3 regions of the Serratia sp. Nf2 genome follow, and region 3 is predicted to be linked to each of the others. Evidence: predicted binding sites of a transcription regulator. Region 3 holds the regulator's gene; each other region holds the start of a gene.

Region 1 (6,015 bases), on a different contig from region 3:
AGCGCGCGCTACTTCCCGGCAGGTGAACCGCAACTGCGGCTGAACGGGAGCGCACCGCTGGCGTTGGAATACTGGCCGCTGACGCCATGCATGCTAGAATGACGCATCCTCCGATGACTTCAGATGGCGTCAGTGAAAAAAAATAAACGCATTACCATCAGTGACATCGCCACGCTGGCCGGGGTGTCGAAATCGACCGCCAGCCTGGTGCTGAACGGCCGCAGCAAGGAATACCGGGTGTCCGACGACACCCGCGATCGCATTCTGGCGCTGGCGCACGAACACCATTATCAGCCCAGCATCCACGCCCGCTCTTTGCGATCCAACCGCAGCCATACGCTGGGGCTGGTGGTGCCGGAGATGACCAACTACGGCTTTGCGGTGATCTCGCGCGAGCTGGAAACGCTGTGCCGCGAAGCCGGTCTGCAGCTGTTGATCGCCTGCACCGATGAAAACCCGGCGCAGGAGATGATGGCGGTGAACAGTCTGGTGCAGCGGCAGGTCGACGGTCTGATCGTCGCCTCCAGCCAGCTGAACGACGCGGAATACCAGAAGATCAACGCCGGGCTACCGGTGGTGCAGATGGACCGCCTGATCGCCGGTTCCGAACTGCCGCTGGTGATCACCGACTCGGTTAATGCGACCGCCGACCTGGTGGAAAAGGTCGCGCGCCAACATCCGGATGAGATCTATTTTCTCGGCGGGCAGCCGCGCATTTCACCGACCCGCGATCGGCTGGCCGGCTTCCAGCTTGGCCTGGAGCGCGCCGGCGTATCGTGCAAACCGGAATGGATCATCAACGGCAGCTACCACCCCAGCTCGGGTTACGAGATGTTCGCTCAGCTGTGCGCACAGCTGGGGCGTCCGCCCAAAGCGCTGTTTACCGCCGCCTGCGGCCTGTTGGAAGGGGTATTGCGTTATCTGACTCAGCATCAGCTGATGGAGAGCGACATCCACCTGTGCAGCTTCGACGATCACTACCTGTTCGATTGCATGACGCTGAAGATAGACACGGTCGCACAGGACTGCCGGGCGCTGGCGCAACATAGCTTCAGCAAGGTCACCGCGCTCATCGACGAGCGGCCGCTGGAACAGAATGCGCTTTATCTACCGGGCCGTATCCACTGGCGCCATGCCGGTTCCCGGGCGTTGTTGGCCGGGGAGTGATATCTCTGAATCAATAAAAAAGGGCGCCTGAGCGCCCTTTATCGTTTTGCTGCCGCTACTTGGCGGCGCCTTCCATGCCCACCAGCCCCACTTTCAGGTAGCCGGCTTTACGCAGGGTGTCCATCACGCTCATCAGCGTTTCATAGTCCACGCTCTTGTCCGCCTGGAAGAAGATGGTGGTTTCTTTGTTCGCCTGAGTGCGTTGATCCAGCACCGAAGTCAGCTGATCGGCATTCACCGGCTGATCGCCAACGTAGAGCTGCTTGTCAGCCTTCACCGACAGGAACACCGGTTTCTCCGGCCGCGGCTGCGGTTTGGCGGAAGAAGCCGGCAGATCGACGCGGATATCTACCGTTGCCAGCGGCGCGGCCACCATAAAGATGATCAACAGCACCAACATGACGTCGATAAACGGCGTCACGTTGATTTCATGCAGTTCGCCGCTGTCGTCCAGATCTTCATTTAAGCGCATCGCCATGACTCACCCCGCCCGCAGTTGGTGTGCGTGCTGTGAGCGCTTGGCTTCCGCCGTTGCGGCCAGATCCAGATCGCGGCCCTGCAGCAGCAAGACCTGCGCCGCCACGTCGCCTACCTGGGCGCGATGGCCGCTGATGACGCGGGCGAAGATGTTGTAGATAACGACCGCAGGGATCGCCGCCACCAGGCCCATCGCAGTCGCCAGCAACGCCTCTGCGATGCCCGGCGCCACGACCGCCAGGTTGGTAGTCTGCGAATGGGCGATGCCGATAAAGCTGTTCATGATGCCCCAGACGGTACCGAACAGGCCGACGAACGGCGAGATGGCGCCGATGGTGGCCAGGAAGCCGTTGCCGCGGCCCATGTTGCGGCTGTAGGCCGCCACGCGGCGCTCGAGGCGGAAACCGGTGCGTTCCTTGATGCCGTTGTTGTCGTTGGATTCCGCAGACAGCTCCAGCTCATTTTGCGCATCGTTCAGCAGTACCGCACTGACGCTCTCCGGGGAGAAGTTTTGCGCCAGTTCGGAAGCCTCATCCAGCGAACGCGCTTCGGCCAGTGCCAACTGCTCGCGACGCAGACGACGTTTGGCACGCAGCAGTTCACTGCCTTTGGCGAACAGAATGGTCCAAGTCACGATAGACGCCAGCACCAGGCCGATCATCACCGCTTTCACCACCGCGTCGGCGTGCTGGTACATGCCCCAAATGGACAGGTCCATGCCGCGGGTTTCCGGTGGCTGGATCGTCGGTGCCGGGTTTACCGGCGTGATGCTTTCCGGCGCGGCGGCTGCAGGTGCAGGCGCGGTGGTCGGCGCAACGCTTTCGGTAACGGCCGGATTGGCCGCCGGCGCTGCCTGCGCGCTGCCGGCCAGCCCCACGACCAGCACCATAGAAGCCATCAGGCTGCGGCCAAAGGCCTTGCCCCACTGCGCCCGGCCCTGGCCGAACGATCCTTGATTTAAATTCTTGCCAGCCGTTTTCACGCTGTGCCTCCACCCATTACCGATCAAAATTAAGGAATAATTCAGCGTGCGATCATATCAAACCAACCGGGGATTGATAGTAGTTCTCATTATTATTTACCAAATAAACGAGAAAATTTTAGCCAACCCCGCCGCAAAGCGCCAATCCGCGCCCGTTCACCGCCAAACGCCCCTTTTATAGGGTTATTTCGTTACTTTTCTTCCACAACGACGCAACAACGCCACGCTGCCGAACGGCGTCTTGACCGAGGAATGGGCTTCTCTCTCGCACCAGGGCAGAAGGATGAGGCGAGAAAGGCACACCTGGCAGCCAATAATAGCCGTTTCTGTATCTGGAAGTTAAAACGTCTGGATGGCTATATTAACTCATGCTAACGTAAGGGCTATCGCAAACGGGCACGTGCAGAGCAACCAAAGGTGAGCCAGGTACCATGACGTCAAAACACATCGAAACCACGCTGATCGGCGCCGGCCGCGGCAAACGCTACACCCAGGGCTCCGTCAATCCCGTCACGCAACGCGCCTCTTCTTTGGTCTTCGACTCCGTCGCTGCCAAAAAGCACGCCACCGCGCAACGCGCCCACGGCGAGCTGTTTTACGGCCGACGCGGCACCCTGACCCACTTCGCCCTGCAGGATGCGATGGTGGAGCTGGAGGGCGGCGCCGGCTGCGTGCTGTACCCCTGCGGTGCGGCGGCGGTGGCCAATGCGATCCTGTCGTTCGTCGGCGCCGGCGATCACCTGCTGGTCACCGGTTCGGCGTACGAACCGACCCAGGATTTCTGCACCCACATCCTCGGTCGCATGAACGTCAGCACCACCTATTTCGATCCGCTGATCGGCGCCGATATCGCCACATTGATCCAACCCAATACCCGCGTGGTGTTCCTGGAATCCCCCGGCTCCATCACCCTGGAAGTGCAGGACATTCCGGCGATGGTGCAGGCCATTCGCGCCGTGGCGCCGGAGGTGGTGATCATGATCGACAACACCTGGGCGGCGGGCGTGCTGTTCAAGGCGCTGGATTTTGACATCGACATTTCTATTCAGGCCGGCACCAAATACCTGATCGGCCATTCCGATTACATGCTCGGCACCGCCGTCTCCAACGCGCGCTGTTGGGATCAACTGCGCGAGTACTCCTATCTGATGGGGCAGATGGTGGATGCCGACACCGCCTACATGGCGAGCCGCGGCCTGCGCACCCTGAGCGTGCGCCTGAAGCAGCACGAGCGCAGCAGCATTGAGGTCGCCAACTGGCTGGCCGAACGGCCGGAGGTGGCGACGGTCAATCACCCGGCCCTGCCCAGTTGCAAGGGCCACGAGTTCTACCGCCGCGACTTCAGCGGCTGCAACGGGCTGTTCTCTTTCGTGCTGAAAGAGCGGCTGGACGATGCGCAGCTGGCCGCCTACCTGGACAACTTCAGCCACTTCAGCATGGCCTACTCCTGGGGCGGCTTCGAGTCGCTGATCCTGGCCAACCAACCGGAAGAGCTGGAAGCGATCCGTCCGGCGGGCGGCGTCGATTTTTCCGGCACGCTGGTGCGCGTGCACATCGGCCTGGAGAACGTCGAAGACCTGATCGCCGATCTGGCTGCCGGCTTCGATCGCCTCAACGGCGTGCGCTAAGGCGGATTCCGCTAATTTTCTTCGTCTCGTTTAATGTCGGCTTAAGCTATTAGCGGTACACTATCCGGGTAACTGTCAGATACGGTAACCGCCGCACCCTGGAGAACGTGACCCCGGGCGCAACCGGCATGCAACAGGACATAAAATGGATGTATTACGAGAGATTATTCATGCGCTTTGGCAGCAGGACTTTACCGCCCTCGCCGATCCCAGCGTAATTTGGGTGGTTTACGCCGTACTTTTCACCACTCTGTTTTTGGAAAACGGACTGCTGCCCGCCTCCTTTCTCCCCGGCGACAGCCTGCTGCTGCTGTCGGGCGCACTGATCGCCAAAGGCGTGATGGGCTTTGCCCCCACCCTGCTGATTCTGACCGCCGCCGCCGGCCTCGGTTGCTGGTTGAGCTATATCCAGGGCCGCTGGCTGGGCCACACCGGCCTGGTGAAGAGCTGGCTGCTGCAGCTGCCGGCACAGTACCACCAGCGCGCACACAACCTGTTCAACCGCCACGGGTTGACGGCGCTGCTGATCGGCCGTTTCCTCGGCTTTGTGCGCACCCTGCTGCCGACCATGGCCGGTATTTCCGGGCTCAACAGCTCACGCTTCCAGGTGTTCAATTGGCTGAGCGCGGCGATCTGGGTTTGCGCGCTGGTGGGCCTCGGCTATGCTTTCAGCCAAATCCCGCTGGTGAAGCGCTACGAAAGCCAGGTGATGACCGGCCTGATGCTGCTGCCGCTGCTGCTGCTGTTCGTCGGCCTGCTGGGCGCCATGCTGGTGATCTGGCGTAAAAAACGCGCCGCCTCCTCCTGAGCCAGGCGCACTACAGCGCCTTCTCGACCAACGCCAGGCTGGCAGGCAGTTTGCTCACCAGTGTATCCACCGCCAGCCGCACCTTCAGCGGCAGGTGAGGCGTGTGCGGCCACACCGCATGCGCGTCAAAGGCGGCACCCGGCCGGTCGCGCAGCAAGCGCACCAGCGCCCCGCTCAACAGCTGCTCACGCACCAGCCAGCACGGCAGCCAGGCAATGCCGAACCCCGCCGTCGCCGCATCCGCAATCGCCTGCAGATCGTCCATTTGCAGCCGGTTATTCGGCATCACTTCCTGCGGCTTACCGTCGCTATCCAATACCAACCAGCTGCGCCGCGCACCGGCGCGCATATAGGTCACCGCCTCATGCTGGGCCAATTGCTCGATGCTGCGCGGTTCGCCGCACCGCTGCAGATAGGCCGGCGAGGCGCACAGCGTCATGCGATGATCGCCGATACGCCGCGCCACCAGCCCGCCGCTGTTGGCCAACGTGCCGTTACGGATCGCCATATCGAAGCCGTCCTCAATCAGATCCACCACCCGATCGCTGAACGACAGCTCCAGCTCCAGGCCAGGGTGCTCGCGCGTCAGCTCAGTCAGCAGCGGCGCAATGCACATGCGGCCAAACAGCACCGGCATCGATACCCGCAGCCGGCCGCTGACCTGTCGCTTGCCCGACTCCAGCAACGTTTCCGCGCTGCGGATCTCCTCCAGCGCCCGCAGGCAGCGTTCATAGAACAACGCGCCGTCGTCCGTCAGGCTCTGGCTGCGGGTGGTGCGATGAAACAGCCGCACACCCAGCCGCTGTTCCAGCCGGGCGATGGTTTTCCCCACCGCTGAACGTGACAGGTGCAGCCGACTGGCCGCCAATGCAAAACTGCCCGCCTCCACGGCGGTGACGAATACCGAAATGCCGCTCAATCGATCGCTCATGATTTGTCGCTCTGAAAGAAAC
Region 2 (6,015 bases), on a different contig from region 3:
GCCCGGCGCTCGACATGTGCGACCCGCAGCAGGAGGTGCTGATGAAGCAGATCTCCGATCAGGTGGTGGCGCTGACCGCCAAATACGGCGGCCTGCTGTGGGGTGAACACGGCAAGGGTTTCCGCGCGCAATACAGCCCTGAATTCTTCGGGGAAACGCTGTATGAGGAGCTGTGCCGCATCAAGGCGGCGTTCGATCCGGATAACCGCCTGAATCCGGGCAAGATCTGTTCGCCGCTGGCGGTGGATGCGCCGATGATGCAGGTGGACGCAGTCAAACGCGGCACCTTCGATCGCCAGATCCCGGTCGAGGTGCGCACCTCGTTCCGCGGCGCGCTGGAGTGTAACGGCAACGGCCTGTGCTTCAACTTCGACGTGCGCAGCCCGATGTGCCCGTCGATGAAAATCAGCGGCAACCGCATTCATTCACCGAAAGGGCGGGCGACGCTGGTGCGCGAGTGGCTGCGTCTGTTGGCCGAGCAGGGCGTCGATCCTTTGGCGCTGGAAAAACAGTTGCCGCAGCAGCGCCTCAGCTTGCGCGGCCTGATCGAAAAGACCCGCAACAGCTGGCATGCCGGCAAGGGCGAGTACGACTTCTCGCACGAAGTGAAAGAGGCGATGTCCGGCTGCCTGGCCTGTAAGGCCTGCTCCACCCAGTGCCCGATCAAGATTGACGTGCCGGGATTCCGTTCGCGCTTCCTGCAGCTCTACCACACTCGCTATTTGCGCCCGGTGAGCGACTACATGGTCGCCGGCGTAGAGAGCTATACCCCGTTGATGGCCCGCGCGCCGAAGGTGTTCAACTTCTTCTTCCGCCAGCCGTGGCTGCGGGAGATGAGCCGCAACGCCATCGGCATGGTCGATCTGCCGCTGCTGTCCAGCCCGACGCTGCGCCAGCAACTGTCCGGCCACCGCGCGACCACGCTGACGCTGGAGCAGTTGGAAGGGCTTAGCGCCGAGCAGCGCGCAGAGCACGTGCTGATCGTCCAGGATCCGTTTACCAGCTATTACGACGCCAAAGTGGTGGCGGACTTTGTCCGGCTGGTGGAGAAGCTTGGCTATAAACCGGTGCTGCTGCCGTTCTCGCCAAACGGCAAGGCGCAGCATGTGAAAGGTTTCCTGACGCGGTTCGCCCGCACCGCGCGCAAAACCGCCGATTTTCTCAACCGCGTGGCGCAGCTCGATATGCCGCTGGTGGGCGTCGATCCGGCGCTGGTGCTGTGCTACCGCGACGAATACCGCGAGATCCTCGGCGCCGAACGCGGCGATTTTCAGGTGCAGCTGGTGCATGAATGGTTGCAACAGCGGATCGCGGATCGCGCCGAACAGCCGGCGACCGGCGAGCCGTGGTATCTGTTCGGTCACTGCACCGAAACCACCGCGCTGCCGGCGAGCGGCCAACAGTGGGCGGCGATCTTCGCCCGCTTCGGCGCCAAACTGGAGAACGTCAGCGTTGGCTGCTGCGGCATGGCGGGCACTTACGGGCATGAAGCCAAGAACCTGCAAAACTCGCTCGGCATTTATGAGCTATCATGGCATCCGACGCTGCAGCGTTTGCCGCGGCAGCGCTGCCTGGCGACCGGTTATTCCTGCCGCAGCCAGGTGAAACGCATCGAGGGCAATGGCGTGCGTCACCCATTACAGGCACTTCTGGAGATGATTGAGTGAAATTGTGGAAACGTGAAACATCGCTGGAGCAGCTGAACCGCGCCGGCGACGGCTGCATGGTCAGCCATGTGGGCATCGAGTTTACCCAACTGGGAGAGGATTTCCTCGAGGCCACCATGCCGGTCGACGGCCGCACCCGGCAGCCGTTCGGGCTGTTGCACGGCGGGGCGTCGGTGGTGCTGGCGGAATCGATGGGATCGATGGCCGGTTACCTGTGCAGCGAAGGCGAGCAGAAAGTGGTGGGGCTGGAGATCAACGCCAACCACCTGCGCGCGGTATTCGATGGCCAGGTGCGCGGGGTGTGTCGCGCACTGCACGTCGGCCGTCGCCATCAGGTGTGGCAAATCGAGATCTTCGACGCGCGCGATCGGTTGTGCTGCACCTCGCGTCTGACCACGGCGGTCATCGACTGATTCCCGCCGGTTTCCGCAGGCGATCGGCCTGCGGAGCCTTTCGCTTTACAGCTGAAACGGCACGCGTTTGACGAAGTCCTTCTGAAACGCGTTCGCCTTCTCCCAGGTGCCTTCCATTGCATATTTTTGGCAGATCAGCGTCAGCGTGTGGCGGGCGAAGTGGTAGCTTTGCACCCGAAACAGCTGGCAGCGCTGCGGGTTGTTGATTTCGACGATCAGCCGGTTATGCAGCTTGCTGAGCGCGTGCAGATAGCTGTCGTCGTCGCCGTTTTCCAGGCACAGATTGGCCATGGTGAGGCTGACGCTGTTGTACCGCTTCAGGTGGTCGATATTGCATTCCGGGCGCCGCAGCGCCGCTTCGGCCATGTAAAAGTCCACCGTGGCGTCGCGCACGCTGAATTTGTAGTCATCAATCTTGCCCAGCAACCATGCGTTGATCGAAAGAGTCATTGGCTTCGCGCTCAAATTACAATTGAATGATAATCATTATCATATAAACTGCCGCGTTGCCGATCAATCCCCGGCGTGGCGTTTTTTCATCGCGCGGGGTGTAAAAGGCCGCCGACGACCCAACTTAATCCTGAGCGACTAAACTTTAATCTGAGGGCGCGCGCGCGCGTTGCGCCGCGAAATGCCGATAAACGCACATTTACGACAGACAGAATGCAGAAATAGGTATTTTCTATGAATGTTTAGATCGGCAACGCACCGCAGCGCTGTAACGCTGACGGGCCACCGGGGAGTGCGGTACGGTGATGCAGGATAGATAACGAATTCATAGGGATAGCATGCACACCTTGCCGCCTGACGCCGCAAGCGGCCACGGGTGTCCCGTTGGCTTGCCGCGCGCCGCAGCGAAAAACCGCGCTCGCGGCGGATACCCCCGCAAAACAAACGGTTGAAGTGATAATCGTTATCACTAACATATAAGCAACCCAGATTGGCTGTGGCCAAACACGAGTGTGAGGTAGACCCTATGCAAACGGAAAATGTCGGCACTTTTTCTCTGGATGAAAATGTCTGGCAAGGCATTTCGCTCAGCGACAGCGCCGTACGACAAATAACGAAACTGATGCAGCAGGATCCGCAGGTGAAAGGGCTGCAGCTAGGGGTGAAACAATCCGGCTGCGCCGGCTTTGCCTATGTGCTGGATCTGACCCGCGAACCCGCCGATGACGATCTGCTGTTTGAGCGCGACGGCGCCAAACTCTATGTGCCGCTGAAAGCCATGCCGTTCATCGATGGCACCACGGTAGATTACGTCCGCGAAGGGCTGAATCAGATATTCAAATTCAACAACCCTAAAGCTCAGCATGCCTGCGGGTGCGGCGAGAGCTTTGGCGTTTGAGCGATGCAATCAACATGACACGAAGCAATGTAGAAATGCCTAATGAAGTGCAGGCTTGGGTCAGCGAAGGTCGCTACAAAGAAGGTTTCTTCACCCAGCTGGCAACCGATGAGTTGGCCAAAGGCATCAACGAAGAGGTGGTGCGCGCCATCTCGGCCAAGCGCAACGAACCCGAGTGGATGCTGGAATTCCGCCTTGAGGCCTACCGCGCCTGGCTGCAGATGGAAGAGCCGCACTGGCTGAAGGCCAATTATGATCGCCTGAACTACCAGGACTACAGTTACTATTCGGCGCCGTCCTGCGGCAGCTGCGACGACGCCTGCGGTTCGCAACCCGGCGCCGAGCAGCAACCGGGCGCGGCGACGGAAAAAGATTACCTGACCAGCGAAGTGGAGCTGGCGTTCAATCAGCTCGGCGTGCCGGTGCGCGAGGGCAGCGAGGTGGCGGTGGACGCCATCTTCGACTCGGTCTCGGTCGCTACCACTTACCGTGAAAAACTGGCGGAAAGCGGGGTGATCTTCTGCTCGTTCGGCGAAGCGATCCAGGAATACCCGGATCTGGTGCGTCAGTACCTGGGGCGCGTGGTGCCCTCCAACGATAATTTCTTCGCCGCGCTGAACGCCGCGGTGGCCTCCGACGGCACCTTCGTCTATGTGCCGAAAGGCGTGCGCTGCCCGATGGAGCTGTCGACCTATTTCCGCATCAACGCCGCGAAAACCGGCCAGTTCGAACGCACCATCCTGATCGCCGACGAAGGCAGCTATGTCAGCTACATCGAAGGCTGCTCCGCCCCGGTGCGCGACAGCTACCAGCTGCACGCGGCGGTGGTGGAAGTGATCCTGCATAAAGACGCCGAAGTGAAATACTCGACGGTGCAGAACTGGTTCTCCGGCGGCGAGAGCAAGGGCGGCATCCTCAACTTCGTCACCAAGCGCGCGCTGTGCGAAGGCGCTGGCTCGAAAATGTCCTGGACCCAGTCGGAAACCGGCTCGGCCATCACCTGGAAATACCCAAGCGTGATCCTGCAGGGCGACAATTCGATCGGCGAATTCTTCTCGGTGGCGCTGACCAGCGGCCATCAACAGGCGGACACCGGCACCAAGATGATCCACATCGGCAAAAACACCAAGTCGACCATCATCGCCAAAGGCATCTCCGCCGGCCACAGCGAGAACACTTATCGCGGCCTGGTGAAAATCCTGCCGGGGGCGGAAAACGCCCGTAACTTTACCCAGTGCGACTCGATGCTGATCGGGCCGGACAGCGGTGCCCACACGTTCCCTTACGTTGAAGCGCGCAACAACAGCGCTCAGCTGGAGCACGAAGCCACCACCTCGAAGATCGGCGATGACCAGCTGTTCTACTGCCTGCAGCGCGGCATCAGCGAGGATGACGCCATTTCGATGATCGTCAACGGTTTCTGCAAGGACGTTTTCTCCGAGCTGCCGCTGGAGTTCGCCGTCGAGGCGCAGAAACTTCTGGCCATCAGCCTGGAACACAGCGTGGGTTAATCGCCGCATTTTTAGCGCCGCCGGCGCTATCTGAGGACACAGCATGTTAAGCATCAAGAATTTGAAAGTCAGCGTGGAAGGCAACGAGATCCTCAAGGGATTGGATCTGGAGATCAAACCGGGCGAAGTGCACGCCATCATGGGGCCGAACGGCTCGGGCAAGAGCACGCTGTCCGCCACGCTGGCCGGGCGTGAAGAGTACGAAGTGACCGAAGGGGAAGTTACCTTCAAGGGCAAGGATCTGCTGGAGCTGGATCCGGAAGATCGCGCCGGTGAAGGCGTGTTCCTGGCCTTCCAGTACCCGGTGGAGATCCCCGGCGTCAGCAACCACTTCTTCCTGCAGACGTCGGTCAACGCGGTGCGTAAATACCGCGAGCAGGAGCCGCTGGATCGCTTTGACTTCGCCGATTTCATCGAAGAGAAAATCGCGCTGCTGGATATGCCGGCCGATCTGCTGACCCGTTCGGTCAACGTCGGCTTCTCCGGCGGCGAGAAAAAACGCAACGACATTCTGCAGATGGCGGCGCTGGAGCCGGATCTGTGCATTCTCGATGAAACCGATTCGGGCCTGGACATCGACGCGCTCAAGATCGTCGCCAACGGCGTCAACTCGCTGCGGGACGGCAAGCGCGCCTTTATCATCGTGACCCACTATCAGCGCATTCTGGACTACATCAAACCGGATTATGTACACGTGCTGTCCCAGGGGCGCATCGTCAAATCCGGCGATTTCTCGCTGGTGAAACAGTTGGAGGAGCAGGGCTATGGCTGGCTTACCGACCAACAGTAATTCAAACGCGCTGCAGCAGCTGTATCGCCTGTTCGAAGGCCGCGGCGGCGAGCGTTCGCCGCATGCGCTGGCCCACTGGCAGCAGGCGTTGCGCCTCGGCTGGCCGACGCGCAAGCATGAGAACTGGAAATACACGCCGCTGGAGAGCTTGCTGGAGCAGCAGTTCCTCGAGCCGCAGCCCGCATTGGTGAGCGCAGAACAGCTCGAGGCGCTGGCGCTTGGCATTGATGCCTGCCGGCTGGTGTTTATCGACGGCCGCTACAGCGCCGCGCTGAGCGATGGCGAT
Region 3 (6,015 bases):
TATGAACTTCGCCATGAAATTACATTATCAACTGCTGGCCGCCGAGTCAGACGCGCTGCCGGTGCTGCTGATCCACGGGCTGTTCGGCAATCTGGACAACCTGGGCGTGCTGGCGCGCGATCTGCATAAACAGCACACCGTGATCAAGGTCGATCTGCGCAACCACGGCCTCTCCCCGCGCGCCGACGACATGAACTACCCCGCCATGGCGCAGGATCTGCTGGCGTTGCTCGACGAACTGCAGCTGGAGAAAGCGATCGTCATCGGCCACTCGATGGGCGGCAAAGCGGCGATGGCGCTGACCGCTATCGCGCCCGAGCGCGTCGCCAGGCTGATCGTCATCGACGTCGCGCCGGTGGATTACCAGACCCGCCGCCACGACGAGATTTTCGCCGCGCTGAAGGCCGTCAGCGCCGCCGGCATCACCCAGCGCCAGGCGGCCGCCCAGTTGATGCGCGACTATCTGCAGGAAGAAGGCGTAATCCAGTTCCTGCTTAAGTCCTTCCACAACGGCGAATGGCGCTTCAACCTACCGGTGCTGATCGAACGTTACGAAGACATCACCGGCTGGCAGGATGTGCCGGCCTGGCCGCACCCAACCCTGTTCATTCGCGGCGGCCTGTCGCCGTACGTGCAGGACAGTTACCGTGCAGACATCGCGCGCCAGTTCCCGCAGGCCCGCGCGCACGTCGTCGCCGGCACCGGCCATTGGGTACACGCCGAGAAGCCGGAGGCGGTACTGCGCGCCATCCACCGTTTTCTCGACGAAGCCTGAAAAACCCGCTCATCTGGCGAAAAAACGCGCTAAAGATAACGGCTTAGCGCGTTTAGCCCGCAGTTAGGCATTGTCGCCGCTCCATCTGCTGGGGTAATATGGCGCGCTATAATTTTGCCGCCGCGCCAGCGCGTTCGCGAACGCCGGTTCGGGGGTGAATTTGGGTTAGGGTTTATTGGCCCGAAGTGTGTTAACCGATGCCTCCGGAAGCGTGCGAGCGCTTTTTGATGCAAACTCCCTTGCAGTACCGCTACCTATGGCAAAAGAACAAACGGATCGCACGACGCTGGATCTGTTCGCAGATGAACGCCGTCCGGGGCGCCCGAAAACCAACCCGCTTTCCCGCGATGAACAGCTTAGAATCAATAAGCGCAATCAGTTACGGCGCGATAAAGTGCGTGGATTGCGGCGCGTAGAGCTGAAAATCAACGCGGATGCGGTGGACGCCCTGAACAAACTGGCGGAACAGCGCAACATCAGCCGCAGCGAACTCATCGAGCAGATGCTGTTGGCACAACTGGCGGAAGAACAGCCGGAACATTGATCTCTTCGGCCGCACGCGCGGCGCGGCGTTAAGGACAACGCCGGATCGACCACGCTTTTCTTCATTCTCCGGCATCGCATAAATGCGATAAAACCCCGGCGCCACTTTCTGGCATGATACGCATTTACCGGTAAGAGACTGCGCCTGTCGGCGCCCGCCCCGGAGGCGAAAGGCTCTTGCCATGGCATCATTTTAATCGGCGTCAGCGGCGTCAGTGCCGGCGTCGAGTAATGCAATTACTTGAATTTAAAGGTTATACGCGATATGGCTACTGTAGGCATTTTCTTTGGCAGCGACACTGGCAATACCGAAAACATTGCCAAAATGATCCAGAAAATTCTCCAGAAACAGTTTGGCGACGACGTCTCTGAAGTGCATGACATCGCTAAAAGCAGCAAAGAAGACCTGGAAGGGTTCGATATCCTGCTGCTGGGTATCCCGACCTGGTACTACGGTGAAGCGCAGTGTGACTGGGATGATTTCTTCCCGACGCTGGAAGAAGTCGACTTCAACGGCAAACTGGTGGCGCTGTTCGGCTGCGGCGATCAGGAAGACTACGCGGAATACTTCTGTGACGCGATGGGCACCATCCGCGACATTATCGAACCGCGCGGCGCGGCCATCGTGGGCCACTGGCCGACCAAAGGCTATCACTTCGAGGCCTCCAAGGGCCTGGCGGACGACGACCACTTCATCGGTCTGGCGATCGACGAAGACCGTCAGCCGGAGCTGACCAACGAGCGCGTCGACGCCTGGGTCAAACAGATCGTCGAAGAGCTGAGCCTGGCCGATATCGTCGGCTAAGCCCCGGCACTGGCGAAAGGTTGAACAAAGGCCCTGTAAAGTGCATAGTGTGCCCACAGGGCCGTCATCGGCAGCAGGGATTGCTGCGATAGAAGCTACAGATTTGTAACTTCCCACCCCGTCACGGTAGACTGAGATATCGGTTTATCCCATCCATCAAGGCGTTGCATGCAAAACATGCAATAGTGCAATTATATCTTTGTTAACAACCGGCGGTTTCCATTTAGTACAACCGGTTCTATAATGAGACGCATTAACTCTTTGTGCCGACCGATGCCACAGGCGAGTACGCCTCAACTTGATTAGCATAGTAACAGGACTGAATTCGCATGACCGACAACAACATCGCATTGAAGAAGGCCGGCTTAAAAGTCACGCTTCCGCGACTCAAAATCCTGGAAGTACTGCAAAATCCGGAATGCCATCACGTCAGTGCGGAAGATTTGTACAAAAAACTGATTGATATGGGCGAAGAGATCGGGCTGGCAACGGTTTATCGCGTACTGAACCAGTTTGACGATGCGGGCATTGTGACACGTCACAATTTCGAAGGCGGCAAGTCCGTGTTCGAGCTGACCCAACAACATCACCACGATCACCTGATTTGCCTGGACTGCGGCAAAGTGATCGAATTCAGCGACGAATCCATCGAAGTGCGCCAGCGTGATATCGCCAAGCAGCACGGCATCAAGCTCACTAACCACAGCCTGTACCTGTACGGCCACTGTGAAACCGGTGACTGCCGCGAAGACGAAACGCTGCACGACAAGAAATAAGCCTGACCGGCTATGAAAAACCGCCTCACACCGAGGCGGTTTTTTTATGCCCTCCGTGCAACGGGCAAAAAAATCCCCGGACAAGCCGGGGGAAAATCATGTCATGAAATATCACAATTGCAGCGGCACAGCGACTCCACGTACTCCTCTCACTACAACGTCCGCCCTACGCCGACACGCGCGGGCGAACGCATTCCCCCTTCGTTATACGGCCGCCGCCAGGACAGCAGGCCGTTGCACCGGGCTTAGACCTTTTCGGCGCGGCTGTAGCGTTTGCCGTCCGGGCTGACCGACCGCACCTGAACGTCACCCGAGACCGCCGGCTTGGCCTTGGCGTCATAGCGCTGCCACTGCTTGCCGCCGTCGGTGGAGTACTCGATGCCCAATCCCGGCAGCGCGATATTCGCCTCCAGCTTGCCGCCCGCTACGCGTGCGCCCGGCACCGGCAGACGGTAAGCGACGCCGCCCTTATCCAGCTTGGCCAGTTCACGCTGACCCAGGATATTGGCGAAGCGCAGCCAGTCTTTCTCCAGCATCTTGGTATCGACAAAGTGGGTTTCCCCGCCTTTGTATTCGCGGCCTGCGCGGTAGTCCTGTTCCCAACCGGCGCGGTGCCAGGCGCGTTCTGCCACCGACAGCGCGCGTGGGAAGATCATGTATTCCATCTGCGGATCGGTGCGCTGGGTTTCGCTCCACAGCTGAGCGGACAGCCCGTAGGCGCCCGGCCACGGCTTGTCGCTCTTGGCGCTGAAGTGGTTGCCGTCGCGGTCGACCGAAGTTTCCGCGTTCTGCGGCATGTTGTCCGGCGCGAAGCTGAACACCTTGCGCTCGTCGCTGAAGCGGGTGCCCCAGTAGTAACCGCGCTCGTCCGGGTTCACCTCGTAAGGGAAGTCCATATAGACGTAGTCCGGGTTGGAAACCACCACTTCATACCCTTTGTTGGCCCAGTCGTTGACGCTATCGAAACCGCCCCAGTACAGGGTATCCCAGAAGTTGACGCCCACGCGCGAGGTGGCGAACGCCTTCGCGTTCTCGGCGTCTTTCAGGCCATCCTGCCAGGCCTGCATTCTGTCGATGCCATGCGCCTTCACCAGCTTGCTGACCTCTTGGCCGAAGTAGCTCGGCAGATGCTCCATGTCGGCCACCTTGCCTTCTTTGATCATCGTCTGGCACACCTGCGACTTGGCCCACGGCTTGTCTTCGTTGCTCTGATCGATGATGCCTTTGCCCGGCTCCGGTTTCGCCTTGTCGGTGTAGCCGGCGCCCAGGCGAATGTTTTTCGCTTCGTCGCCGCCGAAGTGCCAGGTCTTGATCGGCTGGCCGGCCTCTTTATGCATCTGGGCGATCTCGCCGATCACCTTGTCGACAAAACGCTGGGAAGAATCCAGGCACGGGTTCAGGTAGCTCTGGCGGTTAAAGAACTGCACGGAGGTGGTGTTGGAGGTATCGGTCGGATCCACCAGGCGGAATTCGTTGGCCTCCTGCTCTTTCCCGGCGGCATGCAGCTTTTTATAGCGCGCTTCCATCGAGACCACCGCGGCGCGGGCGTGTGCCGGCATGTCGATCTCCGGGATCACTTCAATCTGGCGCGCCTGGGCATATCTGATGATGTCGATATAGTCCTGACGGCTGAAGAAGCCGCCGTAGACGTCCGGCCCTTGGCCGTACTGCGGCAGCAGGCAGGTGGTTTCGCTCAGATCGTGGCAGCGCTGGCCACCGACTTCCGTCAGCTCAGGCAAACCGGGGATCTCGATGCGCCAGCCTTCGTCATCGCTCAGGTGGAAGTGGAATTTGTTGAGCTTGTAGGCCGCCATCTGATCCAGCAGGCGCAGCACCGCGTCCTTCTTATGGAAGTTGCGCGCCACGTCGAGGAAAATGCCGCGATACTGGAAGCGCGGCGCATCGCTGGCGTCCAGCGTGGCAATCTTGCCGCTGCCGTCGCTCGGCACTAACGACAGGATCGACTGCAGCCCGTAGAACACCCCGGCCTGATCGAAGCCGATCACCCGCGTCTCTTTCTTGCCGATTTTCAGCTCATAGGCGCCCGGCACCGCCATCGCGCCTTTAAACTTGCCCGGCTGGATGTCGGTCTTGATTGGATAGCCGTTGGCCTGAACCGGCACGCCCAGCAGCGCGAAGCGCTGGTTGACGACGTCCGCCGCCGGCTTGACCAACGTGCTCAGATCCGGCGATACCCCTTTGCGCAAATCGACGTCCTGCGCGTGAACCTTCACCTGCATCGGCGTCGGCACGATCTGGCCGCGAAGCGCGCCGGCAGGCAGCGTCTGCAAGTCGGCATTGCTGACAAAGCGCGAAGCCGGCGTCATCAGAATGTTTTTGTCGTCCTTGGTGCGCTTCCACTGGTCGCCGGTGAACGGCGCCACGAACTGGTCCAGGTTTTCGGTGTCGGTATTCGCCAGCATTTTCGGCTTGGCGTCGCCGGACGTGGCATACCAGCGCGGCAGGAAGTCGTTTCTGAACAGCTGCCAATACTCGGCGACCACCGGGATTTCCACCGCCTTACCGGCCGGGAAGCCGCTGAATTTGGCGGTCGGCTCCAGCTTGTACAGATCGCCGGTGAGGTGAGCAATCTTGAACTGGTCGTTGTCTACCCGCAGGGTCTGGCGCGGGCTGTGGAAATAGATGACCCAGTCTTTGCCGTCGATCGCCTGGCCGTCGTTGCTGAGGGTGAATAACACCCGGTTGCATGAGGCCCAGTCGGCGCCCAGCGCCGCGCAATCCACGCCGTTTTCACCGGCGCGGTTATCCAGCATTTTTACGTTCAGCTTCAGCTGGCTCAGCTGATCCACCCGCTGTTGATCGGCCATGGCGTTTCCCATGCCGCCCAGGAATCCCATCGTTGCCGTCAACGCGGCTAATGCGCTCAGTTTGAATGCGTTCATGTTCTTGTCCTTCTTAATTATTGTTATCGCGAATTTCTTGCCACAGCTTGCCGCACTTGGCGTCGTAAGCCTGACCGTTACCGCTGTGCACCGCCATAATGCAGTTCTGATAATCCATCACCCGCACCGTTTCCTGCGCGGCGAACTGCTGGTGCTGCTTCTCTTGTTTCAACACGTTCAGCACCGCCTTGCAGGGCTGCAGACGCTCCGGCG

What was found. Region 3 encodes Fur, which represses iron uptake genes when iron is present. Its sites were predicted from a motif close to ATAATAATGAGAACNACTATCAA; they were not measured.
Region 1: exbB (tol-pal system-associated acyl-CoA thioesterase) is a predicted target of Fur. The motif match lies at 2,700-2,722, and genes of this name have one in related genera.
Region 2: sufA (Fe-S cluster assembly scaffold SufA) is a predicted target of Fur. The motif match lies at 2,984-3,006, and genes of this name have one in related genera.

What each region holds. Positions count from the first base shown of each region.
Region 1 is NZ_PYTW01000004.1:123,131-129,145, forward strand. It holds gene C9411_RS10840 (sucrose-6-phosphate hydrolase) at 1-102, shown strand, start outside; gene C9411_RS10845 (LacI family DNA-binding transcriptional regulator) at 124-1,167, shown strand; gene exbD (TonB system transport protein ExbD) at 1,223-1,645, opposite strand; gene exbB (tol-pal system-associated acyl-CoA thioesterase) at 1,649-2,626, opposite strand; gene metC (cystathionine beta-lyase) at 3,058-4,254, shown strand; gene C9411_RS10865 (DedA family protein) at 4,400-5,062, shown strand; gene C9411_RS10870 (LysR family transcriptional regulator) at 5,073-5,993, opposite strand.
Region 2 is NZ_PYTW01000003.1:159,445-165,459, reverse strand. It holds gene C9411_RS08580 (FAD-binding and (Fe-S)-binding domain-containing protein) at 1-1,667, shown strand, start outside; gene menI (1,4-dihydroxy-2-naphthoyl-CoA hydrolase) at 1,664-2,080, shown strand; gene C9411_RS08570 (hypothetical protein) at 2,126-2,530, opposite strand; gene sufA (Fe-S cluster assembly scaffold SufA) at 3,057-3,428, shown strand; gene sufB (Fe-S cluster assembly protein SufB) at 3,443-4,939, shown strand; gene sufC (Fe-S cluster assembly ATPase SufC) at 4,983-5,729, shown strand; gene sufD (Fe-S cluster assembly protein SufD) at 5,704-6,015, shown strand, end outside.
Region 3 is NZ_PYTW01000005.1:317,995-324,009, reverse strand. It holds gene ybfF (esterase) at 2-775, shown strand; gene ybfE (LexA regulated protein) at 1,032-1,319, shown strand; gene fldA (flavodoxin FldA) at 1,584-2,123, shown strand; gene fur (ferric iron uptake transcriptional regulator) at 2,453-2,899, shown strand; gene C9411_RS13890 (beta-N-acetylhexosaminidase) at 3,145-5,802, opposite strand; gene chiQ (ChiQ/YbfN family lipoprotein) at 5,816-6,015, opposite strand, start outside.